Regions from separate parts of the Thalassolituus sp. UBA6592 genome, predicted to be linked through region 2. Evidence: predicted binding sites of a transcription regulator. Region 2 holds the regulator's gene; each other region holds the start of a gene.
The links. Region 2 encodes sigma-54, which starts transcription at its own class of promoters, with help from an activator protein. Its sites were predicted from a motif close to TGGCACNNNNNTTGCTNT; they were not measured.

Region 1 (8,171 bases), on a different contig from region 2:
GATGCTTGGGGCATCAGAAGCCATGAACAATCTCGGCGACTACTACGAAATGGTGCAGTGTCGCCCCGGTATTGTTTACCGCGCACGTTGATCAGCAGCCGGCCTTTGCGCCGGCTTTTCTTTTCCTTTTTTCTTTTTCTTCGTCATTCCCTCGTAGCCTTTCAGTCTCCCTCGGACAGTAGCCTGCCTTTAACAGCCTGATGTTAACGGCCAGAAGGTTTTCTTTGTTGGCTGCTGTGGCATTTGGGGGCGCTCTTTCACTGACATTGCCGCCGTGTCTGCCGTGCCGTCTTCCTTGCCTTTGCCCTTGCCGCCGGCAGGAAATGGCTTGCCGCTTTGCCTCTCAGTGCTCTTTGAAAAATCTCTAAGTCATTGAAATATAATGAAAAATAAATTTGGCACAGGCATTGCTCAAGAGTGCTTATAGTCACAGATTGAGAATTGGATTATGGCCGCTATCAACTTCAGCAACGCTCTTGGTGTTCACGATTCAGCTTTGCAGCTGCGTGCCGCACGGGCAGAAATCCTGGCCAACAACCTGGCAAACTCCGACACCCCGGGATTTAAAGCCCGCGATATTAACTTCCAGGCAATTCTGGCCGGTGAAACCGCAGCGACTTCCGGCATCGGCATGAACCGTACCCAGAAGGGGCATCTGGAAGGCCGTCGTCAGGTAGATGAAGACCTGCTGTACCGTAATCCAAGCCAGCCATCCATTGATGGCAACACGGTAGATTCTCAGATTGAACAGGCGTTGTTTACCCGTAACACGCTCAACTACAACGCCAGCTTTGAATTTCTCAGCAGTAAATTCAAAGGCATGAAAGGTGCCATCCGCGGAGAATAATTATGTCGCTGAATAATGTTTTTGATATTGCCGGCTCCGGGATGAATGCGCAGTCCATTCGCATCAACACCACCGCCAGTAACATTGCCAACGCCGAAAGCGCTTCCAGTTCCATTGATGAGACCTACCGCGCACGCAAGCCATGGTTCTCTGTGATGGAGAAAACCTTTATGGAAGTGAATGCTAAAAATCAGTTTGAAACCGTGGAGAACGGTATCGGTGCTGGTGTTCAGGTGGACGGTATTGTGGAAAAAGACGCGCCGCTGAAAGCGCGCTTCCAGCCGGATCATCCGATGGCGAATGAAGACGGCTACGTTTACTACCCCAACGTGAATATCGTGGAAGAGATGACCGACATGATGTCGTCATCACGCAGCTACCAGATGAACGTTGAAGTGCTGAAGACCGCAAAACAGATGATGCAGCGTACGCTGACTCTGGGACAGTAAGGGAGGCCGGCCATGTCAATTAATGAAGTCAGTAACAACGGTGCAATTCTGGATCAGTACCGTACGCCGGAAAAAACCACTGAGCCAAAAGACAACGAACTGGGCCGTGATGCGTTTCTTGAGCTGATGGTTGCACAGCTGAATAACCAGAATCCGCTGGAACCAACTGACAACCAGGCATTCGTTGCTCAGCTGGCGCAGTTCTCCTCAGTTGAGGGAATTGACAAGCTCAACACCACAGCAGAAACCATGATGTCGAATTTCTCTTCGACCTCGGCGTTGCAGGCCTCCAGTCTGGTGGGTCAGTCGGTCATTGTTGCAGGTAACGATACTGGCCTGTTGCTGGGCAATGGGGTGGTCAGTGGTTACACCGAGCTGCAGCAGAGTGCGGCGGATATCAAATTAACCATCGAAGATGAGAACGGCCAGGTGCTGGAGCAGTTCTCTTTGGGTAACCATATTTCCGGACCTATGTCGGTTCGCTGGGATGGTCTCAACCTGATGGTCGACGGCAAGATTCAGGACATTGATATGGATAGCCTGAACCGCCAGGAATATTACGTCAACGAGGACGGCGAACAGGTACTGGACGATTACGGTAATCCGATTCCGGTTCCTTACCCACCGGGTGAGTACGTATTCCGCGTCAGTGGCATGGTGGGTGGTCAGTCAGAAGAACTGGGTATGCAAATGAGCTCAACGGTGGACAGCGTGACCATGAACAATGGCAGCGTCACCCTCAACCTGGCCGGTGGCCAGACAGCATCTCTCAGTGAAATTAAACAGATTTTGGATGAGTAGTCCCGGTCGGGCAACGGAGTAACAGAACATGGCTTTTAATATTGGGTTAAGTGGTATCCGTGCGGCCTCAACTGATCTTGAGGTGACCGGTAACAACATCGCCAACGCCAGTACAGTTGGCTTTAAAGAATCACGTACAGAGTTTTCTGACGTTTACACCACCACCCTGCTGGGTACCGGTTCTAAACCGGTTGGCAGTGGTGTGATGGTGGATGATGTCAGCCAGAAATTCAGTCAGGGTAATATCAGTGGTACTGAACGTGCGCTGGATATGGCAATTGACGGTAACGGCTATTTTATTCTGGATGACAACGGTTCGGTGTCTTACACCCGGGCCGGGATGTTCTCGCTGGATAAAGACGGCTATGTCGTGGCCAATAATGGTTCCCGATTACAGGGCTACGCGGCTAATGGCAATGGTGTGGTAAATGGCGTGCTGGACGACTTACAGATTCAGGTCTCCAACCAGCCACCACGCTTGACCAATATGGTCAGCTCTATCCTGAACCTGGACGCCAGTCAGCTGGTGCTGCAGGAACAGGGGCTGCAGCTGGTGTCTAATGGTTTGGTCGTGGGTGCCGCTGATTCAGGTATCCTGAATTCCACCACCACCGTACTGTCGGCCGTTGGCCAACCGACGACGGCTGGGATTCCGGCACAACTCGGTTTTGCTGGTGGTGCTGGCTTCACGGTGGCGGATGTTGGTACGGCAGGTACCGCAGGCACTGAAACCATCGATGTGGATCTTGGCGACGGCAACGGTCTGCAGACCATCACCATGCCAGTGATTCCGGCGGGTTCAACCCCGGCGCAGGTGATTACCGCCATTCAACAGGCGTTTGATTCTACTCTGGGCTCACAACAGCTGACTGCGTCCATTGGTGGTGCCGGTCAGTTGGTAGTGGAGCGCGCCGGTTATGCCGCCACCGATGGTTCCAGTTTTACTGTCGCTAACACAGCCACATGGGATGCCTTGTTTGGCGCCGCCGGGGCGGTGACTGCAGGTACTCAGGGTTCCCGCCTGTTTATTGGTTCTACTGCGTTAACCGCGGACTTCACCAGTGTTCCGGGAACCTCGACCACAACCCGTACCACGGCAACGCCACCGCTGAATATTGTCTCCAGTGATCCGGGTACATACGCCCAGCTGACGGCAACCAATCTGTATGGTGCTCTGGATATCAGCACAGGTACCGGTAACGTGCTGGCTTTCACTATTGCCACCGAAACCGGCGCCACTTATCCGATTAATCTGTCCGAAGCAGCCTGGCAGGGGGCGCCTCCGGGGTCTGGCTATGGCACGCTGAGCATTGCCGATCTGGTCGCGCAGATTAATACCCAGATTACTGCCACCGCCGGTGCCGGTAACGAAGAAGTTCTGGCCGTGAATAATGCCGGTCTGGTGGAATTCCAGGTACAGCCACCGGCAACTCAGGGTGACTATTTACAGATTGCCGATAACTCCGTGTCGTCCATCAACTACTCATTGGATAACCTCGGCTTCCTGCTGGGTAACCGCTTTGACGGTGGTACTGAGCCGGTACAGGCCAACAATGAATTCCAGCTGGAAGTGACCAGTACCACAGGCCAGGGTGGTGGTCCGTTCACCATTACCATACCACCGGCTAACTATGCGTCGCTGGATGATCTGGCCGTTGCTATTCAACAGCAGATTGATATCTACATCGGTGCCAGTGGTATTGCTGGCAAAGTCACCGTGGATGCGGTGGGCGGACAGCTGGTATTTACCAACAATAATGTGGGTGCTGGCGAAGGCATTTCCATTACACCGACCATTGCTGAACCTCAGGCAGTTGCTGCGCTGGGCTTTGACAGCATGTTCGTGGTCACCGGCCAGGATAACATTGACCGCTCCAACAGCTTCCGTATCAACCTGACCGTGCCGGCACCAGACAGCGATAATCGCAGCGGTTCTGTACTGATCTCGCTGGATGAGGAATTCCGTTCTGTACAGCAGCTGGCAGCGTCCATTAACCGCCAACTTAACAGCCAGGATGCGGATGGTTACATTGGTGTGCGTGCAATGGCTGTGGAAGTTGAGCCAAGAACAACACCACCACAATACCAGCTGGAATTGCGTGCCACCGAGGAAGGTGAAGCGTCCATTATCAGTATTTCCAACGTTACGGCATCGGGTCCTGATATTACCGAAGCAGAACTTTATGCATTGCTGCAGGCGGATCCAACCGACGGTACTCTGCTGACCACAGGTATCCGTGGCGTGAACAACCAGTACCCGGAACAGAGCGTGGTGCTGACCAACCCGGAAGGTGAAGAAACCGAAATTATTATTCCGGAAAATGCAGAAGCCAACGAAGTTGTTGCGCTGTTTAACCAGCAGCCGGGCGTTACAGCATCGGCGCTGACCACTATGACAATTCCGCTATCGAGCTATAACAGCCCTGGCAATAATATGCGCCTGCAGCTGAACGGTCAGGATCTTGAGTCCACATCTCTGGCGGATCTGGCCGACGAGATTAACTCGCTGCGCAGCACCACGCTGCCAGGTTTTGAGGCGTCCATTAATTCCGCTGGCGATCTGGTGGTTACCAACGAAATCGGCCGTGATATCAAGCTGGCAATCAGCAGCCCGGTGGTAACGGATTCACTGGTAGTACAGGGCGCTGACGGCACAGGACCTGTGGTTCTGGGCGGTTCTTCCAGTGCGGCAGAAGCGGCTGCTGTCGGTGGTGTCGTAACCTTTATTCTTAATGAAGATTACACCCTGAGCCAGCCAAGCCCGGCGATTTCTGGTCTGTTTGGTGCGCTGACAGAAGATGAATTTACCCCGTACACACTGAATGCCTTCGATCCGGACGATCAGGATACCTACAACCACGCAACCTCGATGACGATTTACGACAGTCTGGGTAACTCCCACATCATGACTCAGTATTTTGTTAAAGAGCCACGCGATCCGAACCGTCCGAATGAGGAAAATATCTGGGCCATGTACGTTCAGATCGACGGCAACGACGTTGGCGATCCGGATCCGACGCTGCCATTCCCACAGAACCTGGAGCCAACGGCTGCGCGCTATGAGCTGTTCTTTAATCAGGATGGTTCATTTGATCCGATTGCTACCGGTGATATTTACGTCACTAACTGGGACCCACTGGATGCCCGTGGTAATCCGACCGGCGCTCTGTCTTCTGTGAACGTACTGGAAGGTGGTCTGCCGCTGTCTGAGCCGCCAAATAATTCCAACTTCCAGATTAATCTGGATGGCTCAACCCAGCATGCCGGCGAGTTCGATGTGAACGATCAGAACCAGAACGGTTATGCCACCGGTCGTCTGACCGGGCTGGAAATTGACCAGGACGGTATTATCTTTGCCCGCTTTACCAACGGTCAGGCAGAGGTTCTTGGGCAGGTGGCATTGGCCAACTTCCGTAATGACGAAGGCCTGACGCCATTAGGTGATACAGCCTGGGCAGAGTCTTTCGAGTCCGGTACGCCAACTATCGGGTCACCCCGTACGGCATCGTTTGGTCAGATTCAGTCGGCAGCACTGGAGGATTCCAACGTCGATCTGTCCGAGCAGCTGGTGGGGCTGATTATTGCTCAGCGTAACTTCCAGGCCAGTGCCAAAACCATTGAAACAACCGACCAGGTAACCCAGACCATTCTGAATATCTGACGTCTGATCTTTACCTTACCGTCAGCGGCAAGTCTCTTCCCTTTCAGCGGGAAGCGGCTGCCGCTTTTTCCTCATTTATTCTCTCTTTTTTTCCGGATTTCTCTTTAACTTGTTGAAAAACAAGATAATTCATTACTTGGCACAGGCCATGCAATCCTACAGTCAACGAGGCGGAATTCCGCCGTTGATGATTATGGGGTTCCAACGATGGACAGAGCGTTATACATCTCAATGTCCGGGGCAAAGCAGAATACGCTGGGCCAGGCTGCACTATCCAATAACCTGGCCAATGCCAGCACACCGGGCTTCCGTTCCGACTACACCCAAAGCCGTTCCATGGGCGTTTACGGCGACTATTATCCGACCCGCGCCTATGCCATGACCGAACGTCCGGCCAGTGATCTGCGCGAAGGACCATTAATGGAAACCGGACGCGATATGGACGTGGCGATTGCCGGTGAAGGCTGGTTTGCTGTGGTTGGTCCGGATGGACAGGAAGCTTATACCCGTGCTGGCGAACTCAGTGTGGCGCCGGATGGACGCCTGATGAATGCCTCCGGTCTGCAGCTGATCGGTGACGGTGGTCCGGTGGTATTACCCGAATTCGAAAAAATTGATATCAGCCGTGCCGGTATTGTTTCCATTCAGCCGACCGGCGATGTACCTGCTGGCATTGCTGAACCGGTACAGCTGAAACTGGTTAACCCGGATCCACAGGATCTGGAAAAAGGCGAAGATGGCCTGTTCCGTTTCCGTGATCCGAATCAAGGACCTGCCGTCGCTGAACCTCAGGTATCGTTAATTAACGGTTTTGTTGAAGGCAGTAACGTCAATGCGGTCAGCGAATTAACCGGACTGATCGCACTTAACCGTCAGTATGAAATGCAGGTCAAGCTGATGAAACGGGTGGATGAAAATGCCGCCACCACCACACAACTGCTGTCTGCACAGTAAGGAGTATTTATTATGATGCCAGCACTCTGGGTCAGTAAAACCGGACTGGAAGCACAGGACCTTGCTTTAACGACAGTGTCGAATAACCTGGCCAACGTCTCTACCACCGGCTTTAAAAAAGACCGGGCTGTGTTTGAAGATCTGTTGTATCAGGTTCAGCGCCAGCCAGGTGCTAATTCATCGGCTGATACCCGTTTACCGTCTGGTCTGCAGTTGGGTACTGGTGTGCGCACTGCAGGCACCCAAAAAATATTCACCACGGGATCACTGGAATTAACAGATCAGCCGCTGGATATGGCCATTAACGGACGCGGTTTTTTTCAGATTACTATGCCGGACGGCACCATTAATTACACCCGTGACGGCACCTTCCATATTAATAACGAAGGCGTGGTAGTTAACGTGAACGGCTATCCTCTCGAGCCACAGATAACCATTCCGGAACAGACTAACAATTTGACGATTTCTAAAGATGGTATTGTTCAGGCCACCATGTTTGGTGATCCGACACCGCAGGAACTGGGGCAGATTGAAACGGCCGACTTTATTAACCCTGCAGGTCTGATGGCCACCGGCGGAAACCTGTTCCAGGAAACAGCGGCCAGTGGTGCGCCGGTGGTTGGTGTTCCCAGTGAAGATGGCTTTGGTACCTTAGAGCAAGGCGCACTGGAAAACTCCAACGTGGAAGTGGTGGAAGAGCTGGTGAAAATGATCACCGTGCAACGCGCTTATGAAATGAACTCCAAGGTCGTGTCAGCCGCAGATGGCATGCTGCAATTCCTGACGCAGAACGTATAGGAGGCGGGCTTATGTTACGCACATCGTTTTGTTTATTGGTTATGGTGCTCGGGCTTTCTGCCTGTACCTCAGTGCCACTGGAAAAAGATGTATATCCTGACGATCCTGCCTATTCGCCGGTGTCAGCACAAAGTCTTCAGCCGCCACCCACTGTCGATGGTTCGCTGTTTCAGGCAAGCTACAGTATGGGCCTGTTCACTGACCAGCAGGCGCGCCGTTCCGGTGACATTATTACGGTGATTTTTGACGAGCAGTATCAGTCGTCAAAGTCGGCGGAAACAACAGCAGACAAGTCTTCCGCTTCCACCAGTGAAGTGAACAGCATGATGGGCATGGTACCTGGCTGGAAGAATATTGGCTTTGGTGTAGACACCAATGCGGACCGCCAGTTTTCGGGCAAGGGTGAGGCTGACCGTTCCAATAGTCTGAGTGGTCAGATCAGTGTATCGGTGGCAGAAATTCTGCCTAACGGCATCTTACGTATCCGTGGCGAAAAATGGCTGACGCTGAGTGAAGGGGATGAATACATCCGCATTACCGGATTGATTCGTCCACAGGACATTACGCCGGATAATACGGTGTCATCCAGCAAGGTTGCAGATGCCCGGATTTCATTTGGTGGTCGTGGAAATCTGAATAACTCCACCAAGCAGGGTTGGTT
Region 2 (8,171 bases):
CACGATATTGCTATCGGTAACGTGATCGGCTCGAATATGTTTAATTTACTCACTGTTATGCCGATTCCCGGCCTGCTCGCCGTTACTCAGGTTGACCCGCAGGCGCTGTATCGTGATTACTCGGTTATGATGGTGCTGACCGTTGCGCTGGTGATTATGTTCCTGGTGAACTACCGCAGCGGCACTCTTGGCCGTTTTTCCGGTCTGTTACTGACAGCCAGTTTTATTGGTTACATGTCGTCTTTATATTTTATGGCAAGCTAATGACTACCAATTTTGATTTTGATTTTCTGCAATCCGCCCGTCGCACCATAACCCTGGAGCAGGAAGCGATCGGGCACCTGATCGACCGTCTGTCCACAGATTTCGCCATCGCCTGCAAACTCATCCTCGAATGTAAAGGCCGTGTGGTGGTTACCGGCATGGGGAAATCCGGCCACATCGGCACCAAAATGGCCGCCACTCTGGCCAGCACCGGCACGCCGGCATTTTTTGTTCATCCGGGCGAAGCCAGTCACGGTGATATGGGCATGATCCAGCCGGAAGACGTGGTCATCGCGCTGTCGAATTCCGGTGAAAGCAGCGAAGTAACCAGCCTGCTACCACTGTTCAAACGCCTCGGCACGCGCCTGATCAGCATGACCGGTAAACCGGAATCAACACTGGCCACCGCAGCTGACGCGCATCTGGATACTGGTGTTGAACAGGAAGCCTGCCCGCTGAATCTGGCACCAACCTCCTCTACCACCTGTGCTCTGGTGGTTGGCGATGCCCTGGCTGTGGCTCTGCTCGAAGCCCGCGGCTTCACCGCCGAAGACTTTGCCTTCTCTCATCCAGGTGGTTCACTGGGCCGTCGTCTGCTGCTGAAAGTCGAAGACATCATGCACGCCGGCGCCGAACTGCCAGTCGTCGAACCAGCAACGACGCTCTCTGAAGCCCTGCTGGTCGTGACGTCCAAAGGTCTGGGCATGACAACCGTGCAGCTGGATGGCCAGATGCAGGGGATTTTCACCGACGGTGACTTACGTCGCGCCATCGACAACGGTGTAAATATTCACACCGCCACCATGGCAGACGTTATGACCTATGGCGGTAAAAGCACCACGCCAAAAACCCTGGCAGCCGAGGCCCTGAAGCTCATGGAAGACAACAAAATTAACGCTCTGGTGGTTAAGGAAGGCGACAAAGCCGTTGGCGTTATCAATATGCACGACCTGCTGCGAGCGGGCGTGATCTGATGCGTAAGCGCTGGTTGCTGCTGATCATCACGGCATTTTTCGGCCTGGCTCTGCTGGCAGTAGATCGCTACACCAGTGAACTGACACCAGCCGGAGCTGATCAGGCTGATAACGAGCCGGATTACTACGGTGAGAAGCTGATCAGCCGCCAGTACAGCGACGAAGGTATTCAGTCGCAGAAATTCACTGCAGACAGCTCCAGCCACTATCCGGGTATCGGCAACACCTATTTCAGTCAGCCGGAATTTACCGTGCTCGACGAAGAGGGTTCGCAATGGCTGATCTCTGCGGTTGAAGGCACCATGACAGATGCGGATAAAACCCTGCAGCTGATCAATGACGTAAAAATCCGCCCGCTCGACACTGCAGCCAATCATAATCTGCTGATCCGCACTGAGCGCCTGACATACCACCACAGCACCGGCATCGCCGAAACCGATCAGCTCGTCACCATTACCAGTGACCGCGCCAACATGACGGCCGTTGGTATGCGCATGGACGTTCCGGCTCAACATATCCGCTTTAATGCAGAGGTTAACTCACGTTATGAACCTTAAGTCTCTGACCGCTCTTCCCTTCTCTCTGCTGCTGGCGATTCTGACATCAGCGGCTCAGGCCTTGCCGGAAGACGAACAACAGGAACTGGTTATCCGCTCCCAGCAGGCGGAAATGGATCGCCGTACCGGTGTCGTGATTTATCAGGGTAATGTCATTCTTACTCAGGGTACGCTTAAGATCGAAGCCGACCGGCTGGAAATCCTGCATGAAGGCAACGTATTAAAAAGCGCCGTCGCCGATGGTAAACCGGCACGTTACCAGCAGCAGATTAATGTCGGTAAGCCAGTCACTTACGCCAATGGTAAGCGCATTGAATATCTGAGCGATCAGCGTGAAGTAATCATCACCGGAGACGCCAATCTGAAACAGGGTGGCGATCAGTTCAGCGGTCAGCGCCTGACTTACGATATGAATGCCGAGACGGTCAAAGCCAACGGTGGCACCAGCACAGTTAAAGAAGGCGAAGAAAAGCCGGAAGACTCCCGGGTACGGATGGTGATCCAGCCTAAGAAAGACGATAACGCCGCGGAATCATCCGGCAATAACGCGGAGCCGTCCGGCAACAGCACTGAGCAATCCGGAAGCAGCCAATGAAAACACTGAAGGCAGAACATCTGGCCAAAAGCTACAACGGCCGTGAAGTAGTCAAAGACGTGTCCATGGAAGTCAGCAGCGGCCAGATCGTCGGCCTGCTGGGTCCGAACGGTGCGGGTAAAACCACCTGCTTTTATATGATCGTCAACCTGGTACAGGCCGATAAAGGCACGATAACCATCGACGGCGAAGACATCAGTCACCTGCCAATGCATGGCCGGGCACGCAAAGGTATCGGCTATCTGCCGCAGGAAGCTTCCATCTTCCGCAAGCTCAGTGTGTCAGACAACATACTGGCCATTCTGGAAACCCGCAAAGACCTCAACCGCAAACAGCGTCTGGAGCGTCTGGAAGGCCTGCTCGACGAGTTCAACATCCAGCATATCCGCGACAGTCTGGGCATGGCCCTGTCCGGCGGCGAACGCCGGCGGGTGGAAATTGCCCGCGCTCTGGCCGCCGAACCGTCCTTTATTTTGCTCGATGAGCCTTTCGCCGGGGTTGACCCAATTTCCGTAGCTGACATCATGGACATTATCCGTCAGCTGAAAGCGCGCGGAATTGGTGTACTGATTACCGACCACAATGTGCGGGAAACCCTCGCCATCTGTGAAAAAGCTTACATCGTCGGTGGCGGTCACATTATTGCAGAAGGAAATGCCGACGAAGTACTCGCCAGCGAACAGGTACGTAAAGTGTATCTGGGGGAGGACTTCCGCCTCTGATCAGAGCAGCGAATGGATTCAGATACGCAGGAGGATACTCCTGTGCAGTGGGACTGGCCCAACCTGAAGTGACCAACAAATCAGGTTGTGGGTTCCCGGCCTTGGCGTATAATGCACAGATTGTGCCGACTATGGGTAAGTACTGAACTCTATGAAAGCGTCTCTTCAGTTAAAGATGGGTCAGCAACTGACCATGACCCCTCAGTTACAGCAGGCAATCCGTCTGCTGCAGCTCTCTACCCTTGACCTCCAGCAGGAGATTCAGGAGGCACTGGACGCCAATCCTATGCTGGAAATGGAAGAGCACGAGGGTGACGATACAGCGGATCACTCCTCTATGGAGGTGTCCGAGAGCAAAACAGAAGTTACTTCCAAAGACGATTCCGATACTCCGGAACTGGACGAACAATGGTCCCAGGAACAACTGCCGGACGATCTGCCGGTAGACAGCCAGTGGGACGATACCTATCAGGCAACAGCCGGTGTTTCTTCCGGCAACAGCAACGCCATCGACGACGACTTCGATTACGATTCCCGCCACGCCTCCACTGAAAATCTGCAGGATCACCTCGAGTGGCAGCTTAACCTGACACCAATGTCCGACGCTGACCGCGAAATCGCCACCATGCTGATTGATGGCGTGGACGACGATGGTTACCTGCACACCACCATTGAAGATGTGGTGGAAAGCATGGACCCGGAACTGGAAATCGAAGAAGAAGAAGTTCTGGCCGTCCTGCATCGCCTGCAGCAGTTTGATCCGGCCGGTGTTTTTGCCCGCGATCTGCGTGAATGCCTGTTGCTGCAACTGGCGCAGCTGGCACCGGAAACCGAATGGCTGAAAGAAGCCCGGCTGGTAATCAGTGACTACATCGAATTACTCGGCAGCCGCGATTACCAGACCCTGATGCGCAAGACCCGTCTGCGCGAAGATGATCTGAAATCTGTACTGTGCCTGATTAAAGAACTGAACCCGAAACCCGGTGCCGGCGTCAGTGGTGAACAGGCAGAATACGTTGTGCCGGATGTGATCGTGCGTAATGTGCGCGATGAATGGCGGGTCGAACTGAACCCCGACATCGCACCCAAACTGCGGGTGAATGCGGATTACGCTGCACTGGTGCGTCGTTCAGACAACAGCACAGATAATGCTTTCCTGCGTGATCACCTGCAGGAAGCGCGCTGGTTTATCAAAAGTCTGCAAAGCCGCAATGAAACCCTGCTGAAAGTGGCCACCAAAATTGTTGAGTATCAGATCGACTTCTTCGAAGAAGGTGAAGAAGCGATGAAACCTCTGGTGCTGCACGATATTGCCGAAGCGGTTGGCATGCACGAATCGACGATTTCCCGTGTGACCACACAGAAATACATGCACACCCCGCGTGGTATTTTTGAACTCAAGTACTTTTTCTCCAGTCATGTCAGCACAGATGGCGGCGGCGAATGCTCGTCCACTGCTATCCGCGCCATGATCAAAAAGCTGATTTCAGAAGAAAATGCCCGTAAACCACTCAGTGATAACAAAATCGCAACTATGCTTGGAGAACGCGGTATTCAGGTTGCACGACGCACCGTAGCCAAGTACCGTGAAGCTATGTTGATTCCACCTTCAAATGAACGTAAACAGCTGATTTAGAACACTGAATTTAATCCTGAAGCTGATTAAATAGTAAAAAACAGAACCAGCACACAAGGAGCCTGGAAATGAAGATCAATATCAGCGGTCACCATGTAGAAATTACCGAAGCCCTGCAGAGTCATGTCGACGACAAGATGTCGAAGCTGACCCGCCACTTCGACAACATCACCAATGGTCAGGTTACTCTCACTGTGGTGAAAGGGCGCATGACAGCAGAAGCAACCGTCCACGCCAGTGGCACAGATCTGAACGCCAGTGCAGAAGGCGACGATATGTACGCCGCCATTGATCAGATGGTAGAAAAGCTGGATCGTCAGCTTCTTAAACACAAAGAAAAACTGGTAGCACGTCAGAAAGGTCAGGGCTGATTTTTTATGGAACTGAGTATCGGCGACATTCTTACGCCAGAACGCGCATTAATTAATGTAGAAGTCTCCAGCAAGAAAAAACTGCTGGAGTTTCTGTCTGGCTTTGTTGCCGAGCAGCTCAGTGACTGCTCAGCCGACGATATTTTCGACAGCCTGCTCAGCCGCGAGCGGTTGGGCAGCACCGGCATTGGGGAAGGCATTGCCATTCCCCATTGCCGTCTGCGCCAGTGCACTCAGGCCATCGGCATTCTGTTGCGCCTGGCCGAACCTGTGGACTACGACGCCATCGATCAGAAACCGGTCGATCTGGTTTTTGCTCTGTTAGTGCCGGAAGAAGCCACCGAAGAACATTTAAAAGTACTGGCCATGCTGGCCAGAAACTTCAGCGAAGCGGGTTACCGGGAAGCCCTGCGCAATGCCCCGGACGCTAAATACCTCTATCAACGGGCGCTCGCCAGCGCTTAACCCAGGGATATGGAGATAACCGATGCGCCTGGTAGTCATCAGTGGACGTTCAGGATCAGGTAAATCCAGCGCACTGCACGTGCTCGAGGATCAGGGCTTTTATTGTATAGATAACCTGCCCATCTCCATGCTTCCGACTCTGGTCACCCAGACCGAAAGTGAAGAAAAGCTGTCCCGGGTGGCCGTCAGTATCGACGCCCGCAACCTGCTTCACGCCTTCGATAACATCGACGAAATCCTGCACCAGCTGCCCAATGATGAATACCGCCTGGATGTCATCTATCTGGATGCCAGCGAAGAAGTTCTGCTGCAGCGCTTCAGCTCCACCCGGCGTAAGCACCCACTGACCAGCCCACACCTGTCGCTGGCGGAAGCCATTGATCAGGAAAAAGAACTGCTCGACCCCATCGCCAATCTGGCGGATCTGACCCTCGATACTACCAATATGTCGGTACACGAGCTGCGCAGTCAGATCAAAATGCGGGTCGCAGACAAATCCAGCAACGATATCGCCATTCTGTTTGAATCCTTCGGCTTCAAACACGGTATTCCCATCGATGCCGATTATGTTTTTGATGTGCGCAACCTGCCGAATCCCTATTGGGACCCGGGCCTGCGTGCACACACAGGGCTGGAACAGCCAGTGATTGAATTTCTTGGCAACGAGCCACAGGTGGCGCTGATGAAAGACGATATTGCCGGTTTCATCCGTCGCTGGCTGCCGGCCTTTATCGAGGCAAACCGCAGTTATATGACCATCGCCATCGGCTGCACCGGTGGCCAACACAGATCCGTTTATGTCGCCGAGCGATTGAAAGAGGAATTCGCTGATCTGTACAGCAATGTGCAGATCCGCCACCGCGAGCTGAGCAACCAGGAGTCCTGATGATTAAAACCCAGCTGACCATTATCAATAAACTGGGCCTGCATGCCCGGGCTGCCGCCAAACTGGTGTCGACTGCCTCGGCCTTTTCCAGTCAGGTAAAAGTCGGCTATCCGGAGCGTATGGTTGACGGTAAAAGCATCATGGCGGTGATGATGCTGGCCGCCAGTAAAGGTACCGTTCTGGAACTGCACGCCGAAGGTAACGATGCGGAGGCTGCGGCGGAAGCCATCACCGATCTCATCAACCGCCGCTTCGACGAGGAAGAATAGGTTTTAAAACAATTAATTACACGCATTCTTGCGAGTAGTTTCATGGTATCTGTTGTCTGACCCGGATACACTCTCAGTTCATATAACCCGCCCCGGAACAAGGTACGATGGCAGAGCAAAGCGAACGCGCCCGGACAAAACTGCACAGTCTTAACGCAGCTCTTGAGAGCGGCGCGATGACGCAGGTCCGCCGTATCCTGAACTCGGGTCTGGCGCCGGTTGATATTGCCCACCTGATTGAATCCTCACCGCCTAAGGCGCGTAAGATTCTGTGGGAGATGGTCGACAAGGAACTGGAAGGTGAAGTACTGCAGAATCTGAGTGAAGAGCTGCAGGGTCACTTCCTGAGCGATATGAGCGCCGAAGAAGTCGCCGATATCGCCTCCGAGCTCGACACCGATGACGTCGCCGATATGCTGCAGGCGCTGCCGGAACGTGTGACCCAGGAAGTTCTGGAGTCCATGGACCAGCAGGACCGGGATCGCCTCGAGTCAGTACTGGGTTATGCCGAGGACAGTGCCGGTGGTCTGATGAACACCGACACCATCACCATCCGTCCGGACATCACTCTGGATGTGGTGCTGCGCTATCTGCGCCGCCACAAATCCCTGCCCGCCATGACGGATAACCTGCTGGTCGTCAGCCGTAACAACGAATTTATCGGTACCCTGGCCATCAGCAAACTGCTGGTCAGTGACCCGCATCAGACCGTGCGGGAAGTGATGAGTACAGACGCCAAAATCATTCCTGCCACCATGCATGACAGCGACGTTGCCAAACTGTTCGAGCGCCACGATCTGGTATCCGCTCCGGTTGTCGACGACGATGGCGTGCTGGTTGGCCGGATCACCATCGATGACGTGGTTGACGTTATCCGCGAAACTGCGGACCACTCACTGATGAGTATGGCCGGTCTGGACGACGAAGAAGACACCTTCGCTCCGGCCCTGAAAACCAGTCGCCGCCGTGCGGTATGGCTGGGTATTAACCTGCTGACCGCGCTGGCAGCCTCCGCCGTGATCGGCATGTTCGACGAAACCATCGAAAAAGTTGTCGCACTGGCTGTACTGATGCCGATTGTTGCCAGTATGGGCGGTATTGCCGGCAGTCAGGTACTGACCCTGGTGATCCGTGGCCAGGCACTGGGACACCTCAGCGGCAGTAACTTCCGCTGGCTGTTTAACCGGGAAATCATTGTCGCCGCCATCAATGGTGTGCTGTGGGCGGTGGTTATCGCCATCATCACCTTTGTCTGGTTCAGGGACCCGCAGATCGCCCTGATCATTGCCGCCGCCATTGTCATCAACCTGCTGGTTGCCGCTGTGGCCGGCGCTGGCCTGCCTCTGCTGCTGAAAGCACGGGGAATTGATCCTGCCCTTGCTGGCAGCGTGGTTCTGACTACCGTCACAGATGTGGTAGGATTCCTCTCCTT
Region 3 (8,171 bases), on a different contig from region 2:
CGTTAAAGGTGTAACGCGCGGGCGTATGCGATAATTATCTGAGCTCACCATTATTTGCTCTTTTGCTGTGTTGTTCGGTTTTTTGGGATGTGCTTTTGGGTGTGTTTTTAGCAGGAAGCATTATGGAAGATTCTGACGAGTTTTATACCCGCAATAATCTGGCTTCATGGGATGAAGCGGCGCCTTACCATGCGGCAGTTAACCCGCAACTCGAACAGGCGGTGCAGCAGCTGGATTACAATAATTTAAACGACGATTTTAATGCGCTGGTGGACAGTTATTCACCCGCCGGAAAATCCGTGGTGCAGATCTGCTGCAATAATGGTCGTGACTTATTATCGGTTAAAAATAAAGGCGCAGGTTTCTGTCTCGGTATTGATGGTGCCCCGTCTTTTATAGCGCAGGCTGAAAAACTGGCGGCTCTGGCTGGTCACCATGATGTTGAATACATCCAGTCCAATATTTATGAATTGCCGGAGAAATGGCTGCATCAATTCGATGTGGCTATGATTACCGTTGGTGTTATTAACTGGATGCCGGATCTGGATGAGTTTATACGTATCTGCGCATCACTAATAAAACCGGGTGGGGTGCTTCTGATGGAAGAGATTCATCCGGTGCTGAATATGTACGAAGAAGGAGAGCCTTCTTATTTACAGGCATCCTATTTTAACCGTGAACCTTACCGGGATGACGCTGGCCTGGATTATTTTACCGGGCAGAAATATCAGGCCAAAGAAAACTACTGGTTTCAGCACCCGCTGTCGGATTTGTTTACTGCTGCGATTAAGCACGGGCTGGTACTGGAGCATTTTAAGGAGCTGCCTTACAACATAGGCAATGTCTGTGCGGACCTGGAGCACGCGCAGGCTAATCCACCGCTGGGGATGGACCTTGCCTGGCGCAAGGCCTGAGCCCGGATCTGAAATTAACTCAAATCCCGGTACAGCAAGACCACCACAGCAATCGCCAGCAACAAAGATACCCCTTGCCAGAACTGCACCGGATTACGCTGCAGCAGAGGTTCTTTCGCCAGCCGCAGAAACTGCTTGTTCGGGTGGCTGAGGTCATACATAAACTCAGACGGTTCCTGATAGCGTTTATGCGGTTCGGGCGTGAGCGATTTTTTAATCGCCATATCCACCCAGTGCGGAATTTCCGTTGCTTCATCGATAAAGTGAATGGGGGGGTAGCTCAGGCGGTTTTGCGCTTTTGCTGTTCGTGCTTTGGATACCGCTGTGCCGTAAGGCAGTCTGCCGGTCAGCATCTGATAAGTGATCACCCCCAGCGCGAATACGTCGGAAGCCGGCGTGCCGCTGACACCTAAAAAATACTCAGGTGCGGAATATTGCGCGGTGCCCAACAGCTCCAGGCGCTCAACCGGCGTATCGATTTCCAGAATACCAGCCACCCGTACCGAACCAAAATCAATGATTTTCACCGTACCGTTTTTGTCGATCATGATGTTGTCAGGCTTCAGGTCCTGATGCAGCATTTCCAGACGATGAAAGGCCCGCAGACCGGCTGCGGTCTGCTCAATAATATTGCGCACCTCGTCCAGTTGTGGGCGCGGGTTATCACGCATCCACTGAGCAAGTGTGATGCCTTCAATAAATTCGGTGGCAACGTACAGGTAATTCGGTTTACGTTTATTTTTGACCGGTTTCAGTACGTGGGCGCTGTCGATGCGGCGGGCGATCCACTCTTCCATTAAAAAACGTTCAAGATAAGCCGTGTTGTCGCGCAGTTCACCGGATGGCGTTTTGATAATAACCTGCTCGCCGCTGTCGATGTCCTGTGCAGCATAAACATGACTGCGTGGGCTTGAATGCACTTTCCGCAGGATGCGGTAACCATCAAATTCGTCGCGCGGGTTAAGTTCCGGAGGGAAGGGGAGTTCAGTTAACTGTTGGTGAATATCATCGGTATTAGCGGCCGGCGTATTGTCGATACGGATAATCTGAATGGTCAGGTTGTCGTCACTGGCGTTGTCCATTGCCGCCTGCAGTATTTCTTCTGCTGCGCTTTGCAGATCGGTTGCATTGCTTGCAATAATTTCCGTTATCCGCTGCGCATTAACGAATTCGTAAATGCCATCGGTGGCGAGAATAAAGGTATCACCGGCTTGTACGGTCAGTGACTGATAATCCAGATCCAGCTGCTGCTCCATGCCCATGGCGCGGGTCAGATAGCTTTTTTCTGCGGAAGCATAATAGCGGTGGTCTGTGGTCAGCTGTTCCAGCCGGTTGCCCTGTATACGGTAAACCCGGGTATCGCCAACATGAAACAGATGTGCGGTGGATGATTTGATAATCAGGCCGGAAAAGGTACAGACGTAACCGCGGTTCATATCGGAGCGGAATTCACTGCGGCGGCTTTGCGCATAGAGCCAGGAATTACTGGCAAGCAGTACCTGCAGTGCCGATTTTTTTACCGACCAGGCTTCAGAGGTACAGAAATAGTCATCGAGAAAACTCTTTACCACGGCCGAACTGGCCAGCTGGCTGACACTGCTGCTGCTGATGCCATCGGCGAGTGCAATAGCAATCCCTTTCGATGCCAGCAAATGATCTTCGGGAATCAGAACACCGTAAAAATCCTGATTAACGGCTTTAACGCCCTTATCGCTGGCCTGACCGACGGAGACTGTCAGATGAGTCTGCATAGCTGTCCCTGAATACATCTGAAATAAAGCGAGTATAAGACAAAGCCCCGGCATTAACCGGGGCTTTGTTGTTTATTTGGGTCCCGTCTTCCTGAGGTGGAGCGGGGAAGCTGTTAAGAATTACTTAGCAGCTTTGTTCTCACGTACGTGAGTGAAATACAGTGGCAGACCAACCAGCAGGAAACCACCAGCGAGGTTGCCCAGTGCAGTTGGCAGTTCATTCCATACCAGGTACTGCATGAAAGTGAAGTCACCACCCATGATCATAGAAAATGGGAACAGGAACATGTTTACGATGGAGTGTTCGAAGCCCATGAAGAAGAACAGCATAACCGGCATCCACATCGCAGCCATTTTACCGGTAGCGGAGGTAGAAATCATGGCGCCAACAACACCCATAGAAACCATCCAGTTGCACAGCATGCCGCGGATGAAAATAGTGAACCAGCCGTCAACACCATGAGATGCGTAACCCAGAGTACGGGACTCACCAATGGTCGCAACTTTGGCTGCCAGTGCGCCGCCGTCAGTGTTGTAACCGTAAGTCAGAATAAAAGACACCATAAACGCGGTGGTCAGTGCACCGGCAAAATTGCCGATAAAGACCAGACCCCAGTTACGCAGCAGGCCGCCAACAGTACAGCCGGAACGTTTGTCGATTAATGCCAGGGGTACCAGAGTAAATACACCGGTCAGCAGGTCAAATTTCATCAGGTACAGCATGATAAAACCGACCGGGAACAGACAGGCGCCCAGAATCGGAGAACCACTTTTCATTGCAACGGTAATAGCAAATACCGCCGCCAGGCCAAGAATCGCACCGGCCATAAAGGCACGGATCAGAGTGTCCTTGGTGGACATAAAGATTTTTTCTTCACCGGCATCGACCATTTTGGTGGCGAATTCGGATGGCATTAAATAAGACATGGTAAGCCCCTGTTTTTTCGAATTGTAAAAAGTATCTGCGAGTTTTTTATGTCCGGCATCCCCCAGGCGGTACCGGTCAAATCGCGGCCAAAAAAAAACGCCCACCGTTCTCTCCCCTTATTCAGGGATAACGATGGACGCCATTGTCCTTTTCGGTCGTGTTAACAGCCAGCCGCCTTTGGCTGCCATTTCACTGATTTGAATATAGCAACGCGTGTGCCAGTTTTCAGAATGCAGCGTTTTTTAAGGCTTTGCTGCTGATGCGGGATGCCATGCGCCCAGTTTGTTGACTGATGTTGCTGATTTTATGCACTCCGCTGGTGCGGAGTTTGCCATTGACGCCTGCATAACGGGCCAGCTGATCAGATGGTCAATTTTTGCTGATTGCTGATTGCTGATTGCGGCCGTGTTCAGCCTTTCAGTTGCAGCATCTCCGCTACGCTGATGACGTTCTCTGCGACATCCAGAATACGCTTGTTGTTATCCATGGCTGCCTGGCGCAGTTGCTTATAGGCCTGATCTTCATCCAGCCCCTGGGACTGCATCAGAATGCCTTTGGCTTTTTCAATGGTTTTGCGTTCGTTCAGCGCCAGACGCGCCTCTGTCAGCTCATCACTGATACGTTGCAGGCGTTCAGCCTGACCCTGGACTAACTCGTAAATAGAACGGGCAAGTTTGACATTAACCCCCGGCGTGACGTTGACCGTAGGCTGATCGCCAGAGTCTGAAATCATCGACAGGGATGACATCGGCGGTTCTTCGATGGTCGCCAGTTCTTTCATATGTTCACTGTGCAGACGCAGATCTTCCTCCGCCTGGACAATTTTTTCCTGACACAGGGCGAGCAGGTTGGTGGCCAGTTCGTTGACTATGTCCTGCATGCCATCAATGCGGTTGGTCGCGACTTCATACCATACTTCACTGATGGCCGTGGGCAGGGTATCGCCTGAGGTGAAGCGGGCAATCATCTGTCGCAGCCGTTCCAGCTCTCCTGCGGCTTCACTGCTTTCCAGCTGGCGCCATTGTGCGGCGGTAATGGTTTGAGTGAAGTCGCTGAAGATATCAAAGCAGCGTTGCTGGGCATCCTGTAAGGCTTTCAGGCGTTCACGGTTATCGTTGGTGAAGGTGCCGGCAGTAAAACCGATAACCCCCCAGGCGCGTTCCTGACCAGCGTATTCTTTACCCTGCACAAAGTTAAACAGGGCAACCAGTGCGCGGGTAATATCCGGATCACCGGAAATATCGGCCGCTTCAAAGATAACGTTGAGCAGACCGGCGATCAGGCGGTTATAGCGTTGCGTGTTTTCCGTAGCCTGCAGCTGATTTGCCGTAATCTGCGCGCGCAGGGCTGGCATCTCTTCAAAACAGTGCAGAACAAAGGCAATGGCACTGTACAGGCGTGAAGAAGAAGGAGAGCAATCTTTGATATTGAGTTGCTTCAGCGCTTCGCGCAGTTCGTTTTCTGCCTGAACACAGGCAAGCAGCTCTTCTTCCCGCTGAGTGCTGAAGCGCTGGCCGCCGGAAACCAGATAGCTGTTGCTTAAACCACGCTCGCGCTGCAGTTCATGAATCAGCCCGGCCACTTTAGTCACCAGATCACAGCTGATCAGCAATTGGCGCAGGCCATTGAGTTCAGATTGTTTGGCCGCCAGTAAAAAGTCTTCAGTCGTCAAAGAGGATTCGGTCATTGGACGCATCGCAGTGCTGGGAAATATCGAATAAGGATACCAATTCAGCTGGCGGCAACACAGTGATTTATGAGCATTCCGTGGATACGTGACATAATCAGCTGCCACTGTTAACGGATTGAATATGCTTTTTTCTCTGATTTCTGCGGTCGCCTGGTCGTTGTTTGATCTGGCCAGAAAACATCTGACCGCGTCGGTACCTCCGCTGGTGCTGTCTTTATGGCTGGCGGGTTGTGTCGCTCCGGTATATTTCATTGCCTGGCTGGTTTACGGTGCTCACTGGCCGCAGGCGGGCTATTGGTTGCCCGGCAGCGTCTCTTTGGTGGTGGCTGCAATAGCGAGTTTCTCTTTTATCAAATCGCTGGCCAGCGGCAGTATTGCGCGCCTGATTCCGGTGCTGTCGCTGACGCCCGTGTTTGCCTCACTGTTCAGCTGGTTTTTGCTCGACGAAATCATTAATGCTTCGCAGGCTTTCGCGATTGTCATTATCGTGGTTTCTATCTTTTTGCTGCAGGGCGGATGGAAACTGCTGCGTGATCCGGCGCATGCCGGTCCGGGTTTTGGATTGATGCTGCTGGTGTCGGTGTGCTGGGGTGTTGGGGCTGTCTTTGATAAATGGGCACTGCAGTCCGCGCCATTGAGCTTTCACGGTATTTATCAGAGTGGCGGTACTGCTGTACTTACCTATATCGCTTATTTAGTGCTGGAAGTGCGTCCTCATAAAGTCAGTTTGTTTCCACGTTTTACTGCACCATTGCATTTGTTACTGATGGCCGTCGCTGTGTTTGCGGTTGCTGTCAGTTGTCAGTGGGGTGCTATTACTCATATTCACCCGGGCATTGTCGAAACCATTAAGCGCGGCATTGGTATTCTGGGGGCAGCGTTGTGGGGTGTGTGGCTGTTTAAAGAAAGCATCAGCCGCTGGCAGCTGGCGCTGATGGCGGTTATTGTCGCCGCCACCGCCTGGCTGACGTTGGCCTGAGCCCGGCTTGTTACAGGAACATACCGCCGGAAGCTTCAATGCGCTGGCCGGTAATCCAGTGATTGTCGTCGCTCAGTAAAGAGGCAATCACCGGACCGATATCATCCGCTTCACCGGCGCGGGCAAGGGCCGTGACGGAAGCCACAAAACCATTGGCGTCCGGATTATCCCGCACCGTACCGCCTGCAAAATCTGTGGCTATCGCGCCCGGAGCAAGAGTATTAACACGGATGCCGCGCAGTGCCAGCTCCTTCGCCTGATAACGGCTCATCACTTCCACTGCACCTTTCATACAGGCATACGCTGAAGAGCCCGGCAACGAGAAGCGCGCCAGTCCGCTGGAGATATTGAGTACAGCACCGCCGTCGGCGATAACCGGCAATAGTGTCTGGCTAAGAAAGTAGGGGCCTTTCACATGCACACGGTAGAGCTCATCAAAGTCGTCTTCGCGCATTTCACCAATCAGGGCTGAGTGGCCATGACCGGCATTGTTCACCAGATAGTTAATTGCCTGAGTCTGCCAGTGTTCCGTTAACGCGGTCTGCAGGCTGCGGCTGAAATCGCTGAAACTGCTGCTGTCGCCGGTATCCAGTTGCAGAGCCAGGGCTTTGCCGCCCAGTGCTCTGATTTTATCGACGATGACGTCAGCCGCTGAGCGGTTGTTTCTGTATGTCACAATGGAATCCACACCACGTTCAGCCAGTGCCAGTGCAGCATTGGCGCCAAGGCCACGGCTGCCGCCCGTGATTAATGCAATTTTGGGTTCAGACATAAAAGTCTCCTGTCAGATAATGTTGTTGAAATTCGGGTGGTCTGAATAATCAGTTCATACAGGTTAATTTGCTTAGTTATCTGGATAAATGTTGCTAATCTGACATGACTATTCGATTTGACTGGATAATTAAGTGAAAGAACTGGATGCCCTGCGCATTTTTCTGCAGGTCGCTGAGCAGAAGAGCTTCTCTGCTGCAGCGGATGTACTGGACCTGCCGCGCTCGACGGTATCGGCAGCGGTGCAGCAACTGGAAAATGAACTGGATGTGCGTTTGCTGCAGCGCACAACCAGAAGAGTCATGGTAACGGCCGAAGGCGAGCGCTTTATGGAGCGCGCCCGCAGCCTGCTGCATGATGCCGATGAGCTGCGCACTATGTTTTGTGGCGAGCATACGCTGAAAGGTGTTATCCGCGTGGATATGCCGGTGGTGGTAGCACGCGACATGGTGCTGCCGTGTTTGGCTGAATTTCTCGCGCGGTATCCTCAGGTGCAGGTTGAACTGAGCAGTACAGACCGGCAGGTTGATCCCATGGCAGAGGGCTTTGATCTGGTACTGCGTGCCGGGGATTTATCCGATTCGAGCCTGATCGCCCGGCGCATTGCAGAGCATCGCATGGTCAACTGCATCAGCCGCGGTTATCAGCAGAGTTATGGCACGCCGCAGTCACTCGACGACTTAAAGGTACATAAGTTAATCGGTTATTCGGCCACCTTAGGCCGCGGTGGTGATCTGTTCGATTATGTCGATGCGCGAGGGCAGGTGCAGCAGCTGCGTATGACAACCCTGGTGACGGTGAATAATGCGGTGGCCTATACCAGTGCCTGTCTTGCCGGTCTGGGGATTATTCAGACGCCTTATGCGGGCGTTGCGTCCCTGATAAATGACGGCAGTTTGCTCACGGTACTGGACGATTTTGTCTGCGCGCCTCTGCCACTCTCTGTGCTCTATCCGGAACGGCGTTTTCAGCCACAGCGTGTCAGAGTATTTATGCAGTGGCTGACGGATATCATTCAGCAGAAAATGAATTAATTCTGACCGGTAAGTAAAAAGCAGCCGGAGCTGCTTCTTTACTTCTGCGCCTGCTCAGGCTGCTTTGCCGCTGCATTCCGGGCAATAGCTGGCTGGTGAATAAA
Region 4 (8,171 bases), on a different contig from region 2:
ATGTTCTGCTGACCACCGAATACCGCAGCGTCTTCAGTCATAGAGTCGGATACACAGGCGATCGGCTCTTTGAAGTGACGGTTGAAGTAAGTACGGAAGTAAGCAACACAGCCCTGTGAACCGTGCACGTATGGCATGGTTTTTTCGAAACCCAGGGAGCACAGTACCGCACCGAGAGGCTGGCAGGCTTTGGCTGGGTTAACGGTCAGAGCTTCACGCTGGAAGTTCAGTTCTTTGTATTCTTCAGAAGTGGTCCACAGGAATGTTTCATCAATTTTGTCCTGCGGGTGTGCTTCTTCGAAATCGGCTTTTTTCTTAGCCAGCATATCTTTGTATTCGTCTTCACGGAACAGGGGATAGCTTGGCTTGATGTTATCAACTTGCTGACTCATGATAGTCCTCCTCCCGCGCCACGAATCTGTGGTCTGGCGGGTAAATGGGATTTTTTAAACGGATACGCGTTATGCGTACCCGCTAACCTTCAACACCAGGGATCAGGCAGAAGCTGCCACGGCATCAGCTTCCGCTGCTGCTTTTTTCCACGGTGCAGTCAGTACTTTCCAGCATGGATTGTTCAGGGTCATATCCATATCTTTGGCGAAGATAGCGAAGCCATCAAAGCCATGGTAAGGACCGGAATAATCCCAGGAGTGCATTTGACGGAAAGGCACACCCATTTTCTGGAAGATGTATTTCTCTTTAATGCCGGAGCCGATCAGATCTGGCTTAACTTTCTTAACGAATTCTTCGAATTCGTAGCCAGTCACATCGTCATACAGCAGAGTAGAATCACCCATTTCTTTCAGAGTACGGTCATAGTCATCGTTGTGACCGAATTCATAACCGGTACCAACCACTTCCATACCCAGGTCTTCATAAGCGCCGATTACGTGGCGTGGACGCAGACCACCGATGTACAGCATGACGCGTTTGCCTTCCAGACGAGGACGGTATTTAGCAACAACCGCTTCCCACTCTGGCTGATATTTGGCAATAACTTCTTCACATTTCTGTTGAATAGATTCGTCAAACTGTGCAGCAATTTTGCGCAGGGATTCGATGGTCTTGGTTGGACCAAAGAAGTTGTATTCCATCCATGGAATTTTGTACTTCTCTTCCATGTGACGGGAAATGTAGTTCATAGAGCGGTAGCAGTGAACCAGGTTCAGTTTCACTTTTGGCGTCAGTTCCATTTCAGCAATAGAACCGTCACCAGACCACTGTGCAACAACACGCAGACCCATTTCTTCCAGCAGGATACGGGAAGACCATGCGTCACCACCGATGTTGTAGTCACCAATGATGGCTACGTCATAAGGCGTTGTTTCGAAGCTGTTGTCATCGTCACGGGCGCCCAGAGTCCAGTCACGTACCGCATCGTTGGCAATGTGGTGACCCAGAGACTGAGAAACACCGCGGAAACCTTCACAGCGTACAGGCACAATAGTTTTGCTGTGCTCAGCACCTTTCTGTTTGGCAACGGCTTCGATGTCATCACCGATCAGACCAATCGGACACTCGGACTGAATAGAAATACCTTTATTCAGCGGGAACAGAGTTTCGATTTCGTCGATCAGTTTGGCGAGTTTTTTATCACCACCGAATACGATGTCTTTTTCCTGGAAGTCAGACGTAAAGTTCATGGTAACGAAGGTGTTCACACCTGTGGTACCAATGTAATAGTTACGACGACCGGCACGGCTGTATTGGCCGCAACCTACAGGACCGTGTGAAATATGGATCATGTCCTTAATAGGACCCCATACCACACCTTTAGAACCTGCGTATGCACAACCACGGATGGTCATTACACCCGGCAGGGATTTTTTGTTAGAAGTAATACACTTCTTGGATTGTTCCAGTTCAGGATCGTTTGGCGTCAGGTGCTTGGCGCGGTTTTTCTGAGCTTTTTCAGGGTAAACCTCAAGCACTTCCTGAATCAAAGATTCAACTTCATCACGTGACATGGCCATGATGGGCCTCCTTAATTATTAACGGGTAACAGACCGGATGAATATTCATCCCGGGTTCCGATGGCGCTAATCTGCGCCATCCCGATCAACAGGAATCAGTGCAGAGCACTGATGCCTGCCAAGCGAATAAGCCAGGCTTATTCTTCAGCTGCAGTTTTACCTACAATGCTCATGTCTTCTTCGTCCATGATGCCGAATTCCATCAGCAGCTCTTCCAGCTCATCCATAGTGATAGGCGTTGGAATCACAAACTTTTCGTTGGCAACAATTTTTGAAGCCAGTTGACGGTATTCGTCAGCCTGGTTAGCAGAAGGATCGTATTCGATTACTGTCATACGACGGATTTCTGCACGCTGTACCACGTTGTCACGTGGAACGAAGTGGATCATCTGAGTGCCCAGTTTGGCAGCCAGAGCCATGATCAGCTCGTCTTCACGGTCAGTGTTACGAGAGTTACAGATCAGACCCGCCAGACGAACACCGCCGGAGTTTGCGTATTTCACAATACCTTTGGAAATGTTGTTGGCTGCGTACATAGCCATCATTTCACCGGAACATACGATGTAAATTTCCTGTGCTTTGTTTTCACGGATAGGCATCGCGAAACCACCACACACAACGTCACCCAGTACGTCGTAGAATACGAAATCCAGATCGTCTTCGTATGCGCCTTCTTCTTCCAGGAAGTTAATGGCGGTGATAACACCACGACCAGCGCAACCTACGCCTGGCTCTGGACCACCGGATTCAACACAACGGATATCGCCGTAACCGGCTTTCAGTACATCTTCCAGTTCCAGATCTTCCACGGTGCCGGCTTCAGCAGCCATTTCCATGATGGTGTTCTGAGCTTTTGAGTGCAGGATCAGACGGGTTGAGTCTGCTTTTGGGTCACAACCCACGATCATTACTTTTTTACCGGATTCTGCCAGAGCAGCAACCAGGTTCTGGGTGGTAGTGGACTTACCGATACCGCCTTTGCCATAAATGGCGCATTGACGCATAGCCATAGTTGTATCTCCTATAATTTTTCCAGGCGAGGACCTTTGCCTCTGATCTTTCAACAAACGTTGCTACCAGAGGCAGCGGAAGGCAGACATCTGAACGGGGAGCACATTTGTCCGCATCACACACCAGCTTCTGCACGCCTTATGCCAGCCGCCAGATCGATGTTTAACTTGCTGTTTTATATAGGTTTTTGTTTTTTACACTGAGAAAGTGTAGGGTTTCTTACCCTACAAAGAAGGGGGATATGTCTTACTACCAACAACAAAACGCGGGGCATTGTCGTTGTTTGTGTCGTTGTTTGTGTCGGTTTGCTATGACAGCGCCAGACGAAAATATAAGCCTCTCTTTTATCGTTACGCAGTCTCTTCAGATCATTTTTTTTCTGCCAGAGCAACATCGATCAATAAGTACCGTGCCAGGCAGATCTTCAACAAAATACTCGGCTGTGCATTCTCAGTAAAACCTTCATATTGCCGGATGGCGTATCTGACTGACACTCACTCGCGCTGATAAATGAACAGCTGAATAAGCATACTTAAGAGGGGGTAATTAAATCCGGAAGAATTACCGCAGAAATAAATAAGGCAGGAATACATAATAAAGAGATAGTTCTTACAGGAAACCATAGAAAATAATGGCCACTAAAGCCATTTAACAACTGAACACAAGACGCAGCCTGCTTTTCCTGAAATCAACAGCACCCTCTGTACAATGAGGCGGATTAAGATTGCAGTAAATACGACAAAACACCTGTTATGTGCCTTCTGCTTCAGTCCCGGAAGAATGAGCGCGGCAATTGAACTATCCAACTCGATTACTCTGGTATTTTAAAAAATATCGATATTTCATCAGTTTAAGTCGGGGTGTGTGGTATTTGCGACACACAGTAAGGAGACGCTTACAGCACAAATGAGCAGTGAATAGCTGGCTTGGTTCTTGAAGGTAACTCTTCTTACAACATGCTTACGACATGCCTACAACAATTAAGCTATGCAGAGAGGTACTCATTATGGGCAGTGCAGAACTGTTGGACACACTGAAAGAAGGAATCCGCAGTGGACAGATCGTTCCTTACCTGGGAGCAGACACCCTCAGCGGTGTTACGGATAAAGCGTCCGGTGCCCCGATTCCGGCAGACAGCGACAGCCTGATTCTGGCGATGAACGATGGTAAGCCAATGGCTCCCCGTCTGATGTATGAATTCCCTCGTGCAGCAATGAACCTGGAGAACAAAAAGGGACGTAAATTCATCGAGCGCTTCCTGAATACGACTTATGGTGAAAAGCAGTGGACCTCATCAGCGTTCCATCAATGGATCGCCGGCATGAACCTTCCTTATGTCATCGATATCAATCGTGACACCCAGCTACAGGATTTCTATTCTGATCGTCCACATACACTGATTGTTGGTGTCGCACGCATTGCGGGTACCGACTTCCGTTTCCGGATATATCAGTATTACAGCGGTGAATATCGTGAAATAACCCAGCAGAACGTCGATACATCTCTGCCCGTGTTATTCAAACCGGTTGGTTCCCCTAAACCGGAAGCGAACTACATTGCTTCTGATGCGGACTACGTGGATTACATTACAGAGCTGATGGGCGGTTTTGCCATTCCCGGCTTTCTGAAGGAATACCGCAAAGGTAAACAGTACCTGTTCTGCGGTCTGCGTATGCTGCGTGATACCGAACGCATGGTGCTGAGCGATATTATTTATGCCGCTGGCAGTCCGGCGGGCTGGGTACTGTTACCCGATCCGACCGACAAAGAAATCCGTTATTGTAAAAAGAAAAATCTGACCATCGTTGATGCCAGCTGGCAGGATCTGATGGAAGAAAGTCTGGCAGCAGAAGCAGTCTGATCAGACAGAAGATTATCTGTCTTCAGAGTTTATGGCAGGATCCGGAATTCCCTTCATCAGAGTCAGTTGTTCATCACTGGCGACGACTACCCGGTTCCTGCCATTTTTCTTGGCCTGATACAGCGCAGAGTCAGCGCGATTCACCCAGCTGTTAAAACTCTCCCCTTCAGCATAAGCGGCAACACCAAAGCTGATGGTCACCCACTTACCATGAGGATGCTGAATCTGCTCGATGCCAACGCGCAGTTTTTCAGCGACTTCCCTGCCGCTTTCCGCATCGGTATTTGGGGTCAGGATAATAAACTCCTCCCCACCCCAGCGGGCAATGGTATCTGCTGCACGCAGCGACTCCTGCAGAACCTGTGCAATGTCAATCAACACTTTATCGCCAGTCAGGTGGCCATAATCATCGTTCACGGATTTAAAATGATCGACGTCCGCCATTAACAGACAGGCACTGTTGTGAAAGCGATTGCAGCGCGCTATTTCTTTATTGATCAATGGCAGTATCACACGCCGGTTATTTAAACCGGTCAGGCTATCCGTATTAGCCAGCAGCATGCTGTGCTTACGGATATTGTGAATTAACAGATTACGGTAGATCAGAAAGGAGAAAAGCAGCAGAAACACACCGATCAGAGCAGCGATGATAAATGAAACCTGGTAGCGGTCCACAATACTGACCGGACGACCGCTGATTGTGCTGCCCGCCGGCAGGCGGCTTTCATCAATATCCCAGCGCTTCAGCTGCTGCCAGTCGTAGTAATCATTAAAAGCCTGATCCGTGTTAATCTTAAGTTCGCCGCCCTGCAGAAAATCGAGCACTGATCCTGCAGCCATCGCCCCCACCCGCTCTGACGATATCTGATAGCCACCCAGCACACCGCTGCCCATAAGCGACTGCCAGTGGGTAAATATCGGACCATTAGCGTGACGGGCAAGAACCTCGGCGATCTGATACGGCGTCATATTATTCCCTTCCATGTCACTGAACATCAGCAGATAGTAAATGACGCTGTTCTGAGGCAGCTGGCTGACAATAATCTTAAGCTGCTCCAGTGGCAGATTAATCAGATAGTGCATCTTCGCTTTATTATAGCTGCTGTCATCCTTCCTGAGCGAAACCAGCTGGCGGAAAGCGTTCAGGCGCTTGGCACCGGCCGGTTCTTTGGTATCACCAATCACATAAACATTATCGGGTTGCATTAAACGCATCATATGCTCAACCGATTTACTGTAATTATTAACGATATTGATGTTCCAGCTGCCATCGGCGGATGATGAAATGTCAGAGAGGCTTTCATCCGTCTGAAATACGATGCGCTGCGCCCCCGGGAACAGATCCGGATACCGCAACAGAAACGCCTGTGCAGGTTCGCTGTCGGTCAGCAAAATATCCGGGGCCTGACCGGCATACTTACTGGTCAGATATTGATAAAAAGCCTGATAGTATCCGGATGAGGAAAATCGGCCAGCATCCAGATATTCATCATAAAAAAGTATTTTTTATTACGTTTTGCCAATCCCTGAGTCAGCCCCTTATTGAAGGAACGATTCCATGGTATATGCGCATGATAAGAATAAAGTGTGACAACGACCGGGGGGCTGACGCTTACAGATGCAAGGGAATCTGCATAAAGAAGGGGAGAACGGCTGACAGCGAGACAGAATAGCCAGCTGGCTGTAATCAGTATCAGTCTGCCGGACATTGCATCTCCTGATGACGGTTTATAAATTCCATCAGGAAAGTCTAGCAGCTGAAAACATTTTTACCCGCTTACCGCCAACCAGCACTATAAGCAGCAACTATTAACTGCCAACCGCTGGCTTTAATGGCCTTACTGCCGTACTGGTCGTAAGAAAGTTCCGTGTACTGCCGACAGAGAGGGGTCGGCAGCACACGGCCGCTCACGGGCAGATATTACACGGCTCCGTGAACTTCCCGTACCGCATTATTTGTCATGGCTAATGCTTCTTCCAGCGCCACCAACGGATATTTCTTCGGCTTGTAGCCTTTCAGCTCAGCAAACATAGTCTGCAGCTTTTCACCAGGTTTCTGACCTTTAAAGTCGCTTTTTTCCATTGCCAGCTCTTCCATGGATTCGTTCCATGGCACGCCCTGTACCAGGGGGATCAGCAGCAGGCTGGCACCATTAACGTCCAGCTGTACCGGAGCAGTCAGGTTAACCACAAACAGCATGGCTTTCATATCTGCGGCGAAGTCATCCTTGTACTTATCCAGCAGCGTGCTCACCGAGGCCATCTTGTCCAGACCACCGATCAGCATATCGATTTTTTCATTAGCCAGAATAACAGCTTCACGCAGCACTTCTTTTGGCGGTTTGGAGTGGCCCTGGTCATCGCCGGCTTCACCCGGAACAAGAACCAGATCACCACGGTATGCCAGTGCGCTGCCATCCGGGGTTTCTTCCAGAAAGTTGGTGTAGAACAGCAATCCAGAGTCTTTATAAGTATTGAGTAACATGGTTATTTCCTGTCAGTTATTGAGGGTTCCACTAGCTAATTAGCTATGGCAAGAATCCTGCCTGCCCGGAATCTGAAAAAAGTGTTTAAAAATCATAAGCCTGCATCAGATACACTGTGGTCCTGTTCAGACAATTGTGAGCTTTATGACAGAAACAGGCGGTGGGACTTTGTCGTATTCTTTCCGTCTGGCTGAGCGGATTTGCTGTGTAGCAAACAGCAAAAACCCTCTGTTACGCACCGAATTCCCTGATAAAAACCGTTGCTTTTTAACAGCCAGAATTTTTTCAGAAAGGAGGATATAAGAAATATTCGGAGCTCGTCATGAGCTCAGATGTGCAGGCGCACAATCTATAAAAATAGGAACTTATGTCAGAAAATTAACCGTAAATATCGGTACTGTGGCTGCAGCCAGCCCCAGTACCGAATAATACAGAAACGAAAATCCAGTACCGAAGACGCTGGCGAGCCTCAGGCTTCCTGTGCAAAGCGGATACGATCTTCCGCACTGGCACCGAGGATTTTCGCCAGCCAGGGTGGTGGCGATTTTTTCATTACTTCCTGCAGACGGGTTAATACTTCACGCGCATCAACGGACTCTTTCTGTTTGATCGGATAAATACCGGTACGTACCACTTTCGCAGCTGCCGGACCACCAATCGACTGGACGTACATAATCTGACAGTCAGCAATCAGATTCGCGCGGAATGCATTGCGGTCTTCAGCCATATCGGCTTCCACTGTCGAGCGCACATCAATCAGATGACATTCCTGTGCGTTCATCTGGTACACCAGAAAACGTAGACAGGAACCAAAATGGCCATTGAGGATTTCACCGTTAT

Region 1: B2Z72_RS09480 (flagellar basal body rod protein FlgF) is a predicted target of sigma-54. The motif match lies at 5,896-5,913, and genes of this name have one in related genera.
Region 3: B2Z72_RS18405 (formate/nitrite transporter family protein) is a predicted target of sigma-54. The motif match lies at 3,797-3,814, and genes of this name have one in related genera.
Region 4: nifH (nitrogenase iron protein) is a predicted target of sigma-54. The motif match lies at 3,113-3,130, and genes of this name have one in related genera.

The regions. Positions count from the first base shown of each region.
Region 1 covers NZ_DJIO01000100.1:1,476-9,646, forward strand. Annotated here, with positions in the region: gene B2Z72_RS09455 (CheR family methyltransferase) at 1-91, shown strand, start outside; gene flgB (flagellar basal body rod protein FlgB) at 449-847, shown strand; gene flgC (flagellar basal body rod protein FlgC) at 850-1,296, shown strand; gene B2Z72_RS09470 (flagellar hook assembly protein FlgD) at 1,309-2,097, shown strand; gene B2Z72_RS09475 (flagellar hook-basal body complex protein) at 2,126-5,758, shown strand; gene B2Z72_RS09480 (flagellar basal body rod protein FlgF) at 5,966-6,712, shown strand; gene flgG (flagellar basal-body rod protein FlgG) at 6,725-7,510, shown strand; gene B2Z72_RS09490 (flagellar basal body L-ring protein FlgH) at 7,522-8,171, shown strand, end outside.
Region 2 covers NZ_DJIO01000146.1:19,255-27,425, forward strand. Annotated here, with positions in the region: gene B2Z72_RS14525 (calcium/sodium antiporter) at 1-264, shown strand, start outside; gene B2Z72_RS14530 (KpsF/GutQ family sugar-phosphate isomerase) at 264-1,238, shown strand; gene lptC (LPS export ABC transporter periplasmic protein LptC) at 1,238-1,795, shown strand; gene lptA (lipopolysaccharide transport periplasmic protein LptA) at 1,785-2,390, shown strand; gene lptB (LPS export ABC transporter ATP-binding protein) at 2,387-3,112, shown strand; gene B2Z72_RS14550 (RNA polymerase factor sigma-54) at 3,264-4,748, shown strand; gene hpf (ribosome hibernation-promoting factor, HPF/YfiA family) at 4,817-5,119, shown strand; gene ptsN (PTS IIA-like nitrogen regulatory protein PtsN) at 5,126-5,584, shown strand; gene rapZ (RNase adapter RapZ) at 5,607-6,470, shown strand; gene B2Z72_RS14570 (HPr family phosphocarrier protein) at 6,470-6,739, shown strand; gene mgtE (magnesium transporter) at 6,847-8,171, shown strand, end outside.
Region 3 covers NZ_DJIO01000184.1:6,149-14,319, forward strand. Annotated here, with positions in the region: gene ruvC (crossover junction endodeoxyribonuclease RuvC) at 1-34, shown strand, start outside; gene B2Z72_RS18395 (class I SAM-dependent methyltransferase) at 123-914, shown strand; gene B2Z72_RS18400 (bifunctional protein-serine/threonine kinase/phosphatase) at 929-2,665, opposite strand; gene B2Z72_RS18405 (formate/nitrite transporter family protein) at 2,786-3,592, opposite strand; gene B2Z72_RS18410 (nitrate regulatory protein) at 4,003-5,280, opposite strand; gene B2Z72_RS18415 (DMT family transporter) at 5,405-6,262, shown strand; gene B2Z72_RS18420 (SDR family NAD(P)-dependent oxidoreductase) at 6,273-7,034, opposite strand; gene B2Z72_RS18425 (LysR family transcriptional regulator) at 7,168-8,067, shown strand; gene B2Z72_RS18430 (hypothetical protein) at 8,122-8,171, opposite strand, start outside.
Region 4 covers NZ_DJIO01000028.1:5,734-13,904, forward strand. Annotated here, with positions in the region: gene nifK (nitrogenase molybdenum-iron protein subunit beta) at 1-392, opposite strand, end outside; gene nifD (nitrogenase molybdenum-iron protein alpha chain) at 495-1,973, opposite strand; gene nifH (nitrogenase iron protein) at 2,111-2,983, opposite strand; gene B2Z72_RS02405 (SIR2 family protein) at 3,991-4,845, shown strand; gene B2Z72_RS02410 (GGDEF domain-containing protein) at 4,858-6,237, opposite strand; gene B2Z72_RS02415 (hypothetical protein) at 6,270-6,554, opposite strand; gene B2Z72_RS02420 (hypothetical protein) at 6,767-7,330, opposite strand; gene B2Z72_RS02425 (dinitrogenase iron-molybdenum cofactor biosynthesis protein) at 7,801-8,171, opposite strand, start outside.